DNA from 3 places in the Trichococcus sp. TS_SC_9 genome. Region 3 is predicted to be linked to each of the others. Evidence: riboswitches for the same ligand, from Rfam matches in the RefSeq annotation. Region 3 holds a riboswitch; each other region holds the start of a gene.
The links. Region 3 has a riboswitch for lysine ahead of dapD (2,3,4,5-tetrahydropyridine-2,6-dicarboxylate N-acetyltransferase). Riboswitches for the same ligand answer to the same signal wherever they lie in the genome.
Positions count from the first base shown of each region.

Region 1: another riboswitch for lysine. It lies ahead of AC0J5I_RS13925 (ABC transporter substrate-binding protein/permease); the one in region 3 lies ahead of dapD (2,3,4,5-tetrahydropyridine-2,6-dicarboxylate N-acetyltransferase).
Region 2: another riboswitch for lysine. It lies ahead of dapA (4-hydroxy-tetrahydrodipicolinate synthase); the one in region 3 lies ahead of dapD (2,3,4,5-tetrahydropyridine-2,6-dicarboxylate N-acetyltransferase).

Region 1 covers NZ_CM149591.1:2,878,688-2,881,964, reverse strand. Annotated here, with positions in the region: gene AC0J5I_RS13935 (lactate/malate family dehydrogenase) at 1-506, opposite strand, end outside; gene AC0J5I_RS13930 (HAD family hydrolase) at 510-1,223, opposite strand; lysine riboswitch at 1,424-1,578, shown strand; partial or broken gene AC0J5I_RS13925 (ABC transporter substrate-binding protein/permease) at 1,772-3,277, shown strand, end outside.
Region 2 covers NZ_CM149591.1:1,709,789-1,713,065, forward strand. Annotated here, with positions in the region: gene AC0J5I_RS08340 (dipeptide epimerase) at 1-345, shown strand, start outside; gene dapA (4-hydroxy-tetrahydrodipicolinate synthase) at 546-1,433, opposite strand; lysine riboswitch at 1,571-1,717, opposite strand; gene AC0J5I_RS08350 (VOC family protein) at 2,205-2,588, shown strand; gene AC0J5I_RS08355 (DUF1345 domain-containing protein) at 2,627-3,277, shown strand, end outside.
Region 3 covers NZ_CM149591.1:2,062,769-2,066,045, forward strand. Annotated here, with positions in the region: gene AC0J5I_RS09940 (aminotransferase class I/II-fold pyridoxal phosphate-dependent enzyme) at 1-730, opposite strand, end outside; lysine riboswitch at 1,073-1,218, shown strand; gene dapD (2,3,4,5-tetrahydropyridine-2,6-dicarboxylate N-acetyltransferase) at 1,378-2,091, shown strand; gene AC0J5I_RS09950 (M20 metallopeptidase family protein) at 2,123-3,265, shown strand.

The DNA.
Region 1 (3,277 bases), 820 kb from region 3:
ACCTGATAGTGGGCAGCAACAATCTGACGATAGCGGAAAGTATCCAAAGTCGTTCCGGTGCCGAAAATCTTGCCTTTCGGATAGTCGAACTCATTTTCGGCGATATAGGTAATCGTATCGACCGGATTCGTTATCAGGATGATGATGGCGTCTTTTGTATGTTCGGTGATGCTGGCCATGATCTTGCGAATTTCAACGGCATTCTCTTTGCCCATCAATGCTCTTGGGGGCATCGCCTCGCCCGGGCGAGGCTTCTCGCTGACGCCCGCGGAAATGATGATGACGTCCGCATCGGCGCAGTCTGCATAGTCGCCGGCATAGATTTTGCTGTTTGTCCGGTAGCTGGCGGCCAGCGCATGGCGGTGGTCCAATGCTTCTCCTCTTGCCGTTGCTTCATTGCTGTCGATCAGGACGATGTCGGAAAATAGGTTGAGGTGGCTGCAGTCGGTCAATACTTGCGAACCGACATGGCCGATACCTATGATGGCTAATTTTGTTTGGATCATAAGTCACATTTCCTTTCGTTTTGAGATATTGTCATGAATGGCTTGGTGCATGTCTGCTACAGAATAGAAGGTTGGCTCCAGCACCACTTTTTCATCTTCCGGTTTCCGGCGATGGTTGTACCACAACGATGTCCACCCAGCAGTCTGTCCGCCGATGATGTCCGTTTCGAAGGTATCCCCGATGAAGAGCAGCTCATCAGGGTTCGCTCCCAAAGCCTCCTGCACATGCGCGAAAGCCGCTGCGTGGGGTTTTGGATAACCGATTTTTTCGGAAATGAAGATGCGCACTGGCGGCACCCATCTCTCCAGTCCCAACGCGTTAAACTTTTTCATCTGGTGCTTTTCAGGGCCGTTTGTGAAGACCGCAATCGGAATGTTCTGACTTTTCAGCTCATTCAACAGCTGCCCGATCCCTGGGCTTAACGTGATTTCTGCTTGCCTTTTTTGGTAGGTTTCCTGGAAGTGCATGGCCTCTGCGGTAGTGAGCGTAAGACCCAAGTCGGCAAACGTATGCTGTGTGCGCATAATGTGGGACTCGGCCAGCGTCAGATTCCCGTTGGAGAACAGGTCGAAGGCGGTATCGCAATGCTCGCGGAAAAGAGCAAATGTGGCTTCGTCGTTGTAGCTGGTCTCCAAGCGGTAATTTTCCAACGCTCGGAAAAACGGACTTGCTGTGTCGTATAAAGTATCGTCCAAATCGAATAGAATAGTAAGCATTATTGAAGTAGTTCCTCCCTTTGGTTGTTGCAGTCAGTATAGCATCCGAAACCGGTTTTTTGAAATGGGAAAAATAGGGAAGGCGCGCCAAGATGCACGGCAATGGAATTGGCTGCTCAAATGGCGGGGCAAAGCGCTTTTTGTTGCAAATTAAAAATCAGTACAGTATAATAACATACAATAATGTCATACGATCATACAATAATGGAAGAGGCTGCGAACATCAAGAGTAAAATGCCCGTTTGAAAGGGGTGTTCGCCGAAATGCAGCGTTTGCTGTGTTGGGGTCAGGGTTAAGAATCCTGACACTGTCAGAACGATTTGCCCAAAATCGTTTGTGGAGTACTTTCGGTATTGCGGGCAGAAGGAAGCTGGATTATAGGGCCTTTTGCTTTATAGTCTATTTTTTTGCACAAAAACGGACTGAATTATCGTTGTTATGACGCTCTATGGGTAGAAAGGTGGATAAAAAGCGGCCGTATAAGAAGGGTTATTTGTTATTATTTTTGAGCAGTTAAAAAGGACTATATACATTAGGAGGAAATAGAGATGACAGTAAAAACATGGAAAAAAACAATGGCGGCATTGACAGGCTTGTTTATTTTGGCGGGTTGCGGTAACGGAGCCACTGATGATTCATCCGCGGCTAATGGTACAGCGGATTCTGAAACATTCACGGTTGGAATGGAAGCGGGCTATCCTCCTTTCAACTGGACACAAAATGACGACAGCAACGGTGCTGTGAAAATCGACGGCGCTGATGGTTATGCAAATGGCTATGATGTTCAGATGGCACAAAAAGTGGCAGATGGATTAGGCAAAGAACTGGTCATCGTCAAGACGGAATGGGATGGCTTGGTGCCGGCATTGGTTTCATCCAAAATCGATGCTATCGTTGCAGGTATGTCGCCAACGGAGGAACGTAAAGAAGCGATTGATTTCTCGGATTCCTACTACACGACTGAACTTGTGATTGTCGTAAAAGCGGATGGCGCTTATGCAGATGCGACAGCTTTAGCTGACTTCGCGGATGCGAAAGTCACAGCACAGTTGAATACATTGCACTATGGCGTCATCGATCAGATCGAAGGCGTGCAAAAGCAACCGGCAATGGACAGTTTCACTTCCATGCGCGTAGCTTTGGAGTCAGGTACAATTGATGCTTACGTATCGGAACGTCCAGAAGCCATCAGCGCTTCAGCAGCCAATTCTGCATTCAAAATGATCGAATTGGATGAAGCGGATACGTTTGAATTGTCCGCAGCTGATTCAGAAATCGCAATCGGTTTGATTAAAGAAAGTGAATTGAAAGATCAGATCAATGAGATTTTGAGTGGCATCACCGAAGAAGAACGCATCCAAATGATGGATGAAGCAATCCAAAACCAGCCGTCAGCTGAATAATCAAGGCGGACGGAATATCAAAAAGGGGCATACATTAAATGGAGTTTAGTTGGGTTATCCGAATCATCGAAGAAAACTGGAGACAGTTTTTATCCGGTGCATGGACAACATTATATATCGCTTTAATCGGAACTGTAATCGGACTGGGTATCGGTCTTATGATCGGCGTCATCCGTACGATCCCGGTTGCGGAATCGGGCTGGAAAAAACACGCGTACAATGTGGTGAATTTTTTGCTGTCATGCTACATCGAAATTTTCCGAGGAACGCCGATGATCGTGCAAGCGATGGTCATCTATTATGGGGCGGCTTTGGCATTTGATATCGACATGAACCGCATTTTTGCAGCGTTGCTGATTGTATCGGTCAATACGGGTGCTTATATGTCGGAAATTGTCCGCGGTGGGATCATATCCATCGACAAAGGGCAATTCGAAGCTGCTCAAGCGATCGGGATGAATCATCTGCAAACGATGCGGAATGTCGTCATGCCGCAAGTAATCCGGAATATTCTGCCGGCTACAGGGAACGAATTCGTCATCAACATCAAAGATACATCCGTATTGAACGTCATATCCGTTTCGGAATTGTTCTTTACGACCAAATCGATTTCCGGGAATAACTTCCGTTATTTCGAATCATTCTTCGTGG
Region 2 (3,277 bases), 350 kb from region 3:
ATCATCCAGACACAATCAGCCGACCTCATCAATATCAAACTGATGAAGACCGGGGGGATCCACGAGGCCCTCAAGATCTGTGCCGTAGCGGAAACGAACGGGGTGGACTGCATGATCGGCTGCATGCTGGAAAGCAAGATTTCGATCAGCGCAGCGGCCCATCTGGCAGCCGCCAAAAACTGCATCACGATGGTCGACCTCATTGGACCGTCGTTCTACAAAATCGAAGCCTATGAGGGCGGTCCGCTGTTCACAGGAGGCACGATCAAGTTGGGGGATGCGAACGGCATCGGTATCAACGCTTTTCCGAAAGCCCATTTCAAAAAACTCGGAATCGTGAAATAAATGTCCCACTTAAGAAGCCAAGGAAGGAAAAGCCATGAAGTTGAGAGAGTTTTATGTGAAACGAGCCATCGGTTTTGTCATCGTTATGCTTCTTGTACTGATTATTTTATTGCTCAACAAGTATATGCTGCATCTTTTCTGAAAAACATAAAACCGCCACCGGAAATATAAAATTCCGATGGCGGTTTTTGGCACTGTGTCTAGATCAATCCAACTTTTTTCATGGCTGCGGCCAAACGGTCAATGACCGCTTGATCGGCATCCGTCAACGGCAAACGCATTGGTCCGACATTGAAGCCCAGCAGTTGCATGCCGGCTTTTACAGGAATCGGATTCGGCTCCACGAACAGGCAGTCGATCAGTTCTTTGTACTCGGCTTGCATCGCGGCAGCTTTCTTGATGTCGCCATCCAGGAAGGCATGCGTCATTTCCGATGTAGCTTTCGGTGCGATATTGGCAAGGACAGAGATGACGCCTTTTGCGCCCAAACTCATCAATGGGATGATGGTGTCATCATTTCCGGAGTAGATGTCCAGACGATCGCCCAAAAGACTCAAATTGTCCACGGCCTGACTGAAGTTTCCGGTAGCGTCCTTCAATGAAACGATGTTCTCGATTTTGGCAAGCTCCACAAGAGACTCAGGAGTAATGTTCTGGCCGGTGCGGCCCGGCACATTGTAAAGCACGATCGGAACTTTCACGCTGTTGGCGATGGCTTTGTAATGCTCAATCAAGCCTTTTTGCGATGTTTTGTTGTAATAAGGGGTGACGCTGAGGATCGCATCCACACCCGTTGCCTCTACCGCGCGCGTCAATCCGACTCCGTGGCGCGTGTCATTGCTGCCAGCACCACCGATGACCGGGATGCGGCCGTTGACTTTTTCGACAGTGAAACGAATGAGATGAAGTTGTTCTTCATCCGTCAGCGTCGAAGCTTCCCCCGTGGTACCTGCGATGATGATCGAATCTGTGCCGTTCGCGATATGGAACTCGATCAGCTCTTCCAATACCTCGTAGTTGATTTCTTGGTTCTCCGTGTCTTTAAACGGCGTAACAATCGCAACGCCTGATCCTTCAAAAATAGCCATGCTTATCTTCCTCCTGAATTTTTTTTATTTATGAATAGACAAAAAACGACTATGAGCAAATGGTCTCATAGTCGTTCAAAACAGGCTGCTTAAGCTGAAGCGTTGCATCCATATAGTGAATTCCACCAATTTGCCCCAACGTGAGAAGCTCACCGAACAAAGCTGGGCGGCTTTGTCCGACAGTGCCAGATTTGTTCAACCTTGGCCCCAATACAGAGTATTTCGGCAGCAACACCTTTCAGGGAATCCCTTACTGATTGTTAACCGCGACCTCTTCATCACATCGAATCGTATTTTGTTACTTCCACACTATCAAATACAAATCAGTCTGTCAATCATATTCTGAGTGGATGCTTAGAAATTCCTTTGAAAAAGATGGCAAAAAAGACACATACGTTTAAGGGAGTCAAGGCCGCAGCGGGCAGGCGGCCGACAACCACAATGACCTCCGGTGAAGGCAAGCCCCGCCGGAGAAGGGAATCGTAAGCGGCGCTGTCCTCCGGCCGGGTCAGTCTCTCCGGAGGACAGCAATAAAACGGAACAGCATCTCCGGCGAGGACCGCCTGGCCGGAGATGACGAACCCATACCGTTCCCGTAAACATCCGGATGCTTCAAGGAACGCATATGCGCCGGCAATGTGATAAAATCAAATTGAGGAAACGCTTTTAAGGCAAGTCCAGAAAGGGATTCCGGAATGTTTTTTTGCAGGCCATCCGCGCAGAGATTATCTCCAGCGCACCGGCAAGGATGATGAGAGGACGTGAATAGCGATGAAGATTGAACATGTTGCAGTGTGGGTGGACGATTTGGAGCTGATGCGCGATTTTTATGTTCGTTTTTTTGATGGAAAGGCCAATAAATTATACCGGAATCCTGAAAAAGACTTCCAATCTTATTTTATTACTTTCCGTGAAGGAGGGGCCCGTTTGGAGCTTATGAAAAGGATGGATGTCAATGAACGCTATCCCCTTGATATGCTAGGCTGGGCGCATCTGGCCATTTCTGTCGGCAACAAACAGAACGTCGATTATTTCACGGACAGGCTCATCAAAGCGGGGTACACATGCAAAAGCCAGCCGCGCATCACAGGAGATGGCTACTATGAAAGCATGTTCCTCGACCCGGAAAAAAACGTCATCGAAATCACCATCTGAAAGAACAGTTAGATCTAAAAAGCAGGGAGCGGACAGCCATGAAGAAAAGAATCCATCTAATTTCCAATCAAACGAAAGCGGGAAGGGATATGCGCAAAAAGAGAACGCGCTTCCTGATTGCTGGATTGATCGGGACAAGTATCGGTATTTGCGGTGGATTCTTATTGCGTTGGGAATTGGCCCCTTTGATCGGTTGGGATAGTGCCGCAATCATTTTGTTGTATTTGCTGTGGAAGGATTTTCATCCGCATGATGGGACGGAAACGGAGCGGATTGCGCAAGAAGAGGACATCCAATATTCGACAATCGATTTTTTTGTCCTGATGGCATGTCTGATCAGCATCGGGGCCGTCGCATTGATGTTGACGACTCATGTACGCAGCTTCGGGACGATCGGATTTGGTCTGTTCAGCATCGTGCTCTCCTGGACGACGGTGCACAGCCTCTATATGCTGCGGTACGCGGAACTCTATTACCGTGATGTGAACGGCGGCGTCATCTTCGAGGGTACCGAAAAGCCTAATTTTTGGGACTTTGCTTATCTGGCGTTCACGATCGGGATGACTTACCAAGTCTCCGATACGACCTTCACGACGCCTGAATTCCGGAAGGCTGCTCTGGGCCATGCGCTGTTGTCCTTTGTTTTCGGGACAGCCATCATCGCCACGACCATCAATTTTGTCGCAAGC
Region 3 (3,277 bases):
AGCCGACGCGCCAGCCTGTCATTGCGTAGCTTTTCGAAGTGCCATTGATGACGATCGATTGCTCAGGGATATACTTGGCGATGGATGTGTGACTGCCGTCGTAGGTCAGTTCGCTGTAGATCTCATCGCTGAGGACAAACACATCATATTTCCTGACGACATCGGCCAAGGCTTCGACTTCCGCCTGCGTGTAAGTGGCTCCGGTCGGGTTGTTCGGATAGGTAAGCACGACCATCTTCGTTTCCGGATTCTCATCCAACGCCGCCGTCAGGTCCTCTGGTGTGATCAGAAAACCCGTCTCGGATGTGTCGATTTTGACGCTCTGGCCGCCAGCCAAATGCGTAACGTATTCATACTGCGGGAAGGCTGGCGATTGAATGATCACTTTGTCGCCCGGATTCATCAGCGCGAACATCGACGCAGTGATCGCTTCCGTTGCGCCGACAGTCAGGATGATGTCGGTCTCGGCGTTGTAATGCAGGCCGTATTTCCGCTCCATGAACTTCGCGACTTCCTTGCGGGTCTCAAGGACACCGGCGGAAGGGGCGTAATGCGTCTGATTCTGGTTCAAAGCCTCTGCGGCCGCCGCCTTGATGAAATCCGGCGTATCGAAATCTGGCTCCCCCATTGTGAAACGGATCAGATCCTTCACGTCGCTGATGGCCGCGTCAAAGTTGCGGATGGGCGACCCCTTCAGTTGCTTCACAAAACGGTTCGTTTCTCTGCTCATAATTTATCTCCTCCGGATGAAATATCCTTTATCAATGTATAGTCGAACATGCGCCAGCCGATTGCTGACGCCCAATATCATGAAAATAACATAACACGATTGCAGACGTATTTCTATGCAAAGTTGCGTACTCTTGGGTGAAAATTAGAAATCCGCGAGTTTGATGAGCGTTTTCACATAGGAGTGGCCGATCCTGCCCAGCACTTTCCGATCCGGAGTCCAGCCCGCGCCTTGCCATGCAACTCCAAAACACTTAGAGACCAAGTTGAATCCAGCTTCTGCCCCGGAGCGGTTGACAGTTCTGGCGGATAAGTGTACGATTAGAAAAATAAAATGAATCTCCAAGCAAAAAGAGGTCGCGGCTGGTCAAGATTACCGCAAGGGAAAGGGACGGTCGCCGAAGCATGCAGATGCTGGACCCAGGTTGAACAAATGTGGGGCTGTTCCATTGTTGTTGCCCGATGACAATGGATTGCGCTTTAGCTTGGTTGGGCGAATGCAGGTCTCCGTAGCCGTAAGCACTCGCTTACCGCTATTTTTTTTGCATTTCAGCAACAAACGGCTGCCTGCCGCATAAGGCAAACACAGGCTAGCATGCTATAATGGGCATGTTGGAACAGAAAAAATGATCGGGAGGAAACATCAAAATGAGCGAACTATTATTGACAGATGCTTACGAAATCGCAGCATATATCAAAGCTGCCGAAAAGCAAACACCTATAAAACTATACATCAAAGGGGATTTCGAGAATCCTGCCTACGAAGGCTTGAAATTCTTCGGAAACGGAGACAGCTACACAGTCTTCGGCGACGCTGCAGCGATCTATCCTTTCTTGGAAGAAAACAAAGATAAGATCAAAGATCATGTGATGGAATACGACAGACGCAATTCTGCGATTCCGTTGTTGGACACTACCAAAATTGAAGCGCGCATCGAGCCAGGTTCATTCATCCGTGATCACGTGACAATCGGCAAGAGTGCCGTCATCATGATGGGTGCGGTCATCAACATCGGCGCAATCATCGGCGAAGGCACAATGATCGATATGGGCGCGGTGGTCGGCGCACGCGGCACAATCGGCAAAAATTGCCACATCGGAGCAGGCGCAGTGGTTGCAGGCGTCCTTGAGCCACCATCGAAATCACCAGTCATCATCGAAGACGGTGTTCTGGTCGGCGCGAACGCTGTCATCATCGAAGGCGTGCACATCGGCGAAGGCGCTGTTGTCGCAGCAGGCGCAATCGTATTGGAAGACGTACCGGCTAACGCGGTTGTTGCGGGATCCCCTGCTAAAATCGTGAAGATGAAGGACGCTCAGACAAGCGAAAAAACCAAATTGTTGGCGGACTTAAGAGACTAATAACTAAACGCGGAGGGACCAGGTGAACAGCATGCAAATTGCAGAATTATATGATACGGTGAAGACGATCCGAAGGGAGCTCCACCAGATTCCGGAGATTGGCTTCGATCTGCCGTTGACTTCGGAATACGTCCGCCAAAAGCTGGTGTCGTTCGGTTATGAACCGATCAGCACCGCCGAAACGGGCTGGGTAGCCGTCCTGAAGGGCAAGTTCCCAGAGGCTGTCGCTTTCCGTGCGGACATGGACGCCCTGGAAGTAACCGAGGAAACAGGAGCGGATTTCGCTTCCCTTCATTCGGGCAAAATGCATGCGTGCGGACACGATGGGCACATGGCCTTATTGTTGGGTTTCGCAAAATACCTGAAGTCCCTGCCGATTTTGGAAAAGTCCGTCGTTTTGGTCTTCCAGCCGGCTGAAGAAGGCCCGGGTGGCGCGAAATGGATCATGGACTCCGGCATTCTTCAGGAGCTGCAGGTCAAAAAAATCTACGGTTACCACCTGTATCCGAGTCTCCCTGAAGGCATTCTCGGCTTGGCAAAGGGACCATTGATGGCGCGCAACGGCGAATTCGACATCACGCTTGAGGGCGTCAGCTCGCATGCCGGGCAGCCGCACTTCGGCAAGGATGCCTTGATTGCCGCCGCACAGATCCTGCTCTCGGTCCAGAACATTCTGGCCCGCGATCTTGATCCCTTGCAACCAGCTGTCGTGAACATCGGCACGCTCCATGCCGGGGAAGCCCGCAATATCGTGGCCGGAAAAGCCGAGATGACCGGGACGATCCGGAGCTACGATAAGGCGGTCTATGCATCCATCAAGGAGCGCCTTGCCGATATCTGTGCAGGCATCGAGCGCATGAGCGGCGTCATCTGCACGTTGGATATCCGCGATTTCTATCCAGAAGTCACGAACGATGCGGAAATGATCGGCACGTTGATGGACGCGTTGCCGGCAGATGCCTACGAAGTCGTCAAACCATTGATGTTGGCCGAGGACTTCGCTTTCTACCAAGAGAGCATCCGCGGTGCCTTCATCCTGCTCGGGACCGGCCGTCCCGACATGGGTTGGACGCACCCGCTCCACAGCAGCCGCTTCAACTTCGACGAGAAGGTGCTGCTGCAGGGAATCGCTTGCTATGACCTGATCCTGGAAAAGGAAGGGCTGAAGGGCTAAAAGCCAACAGTC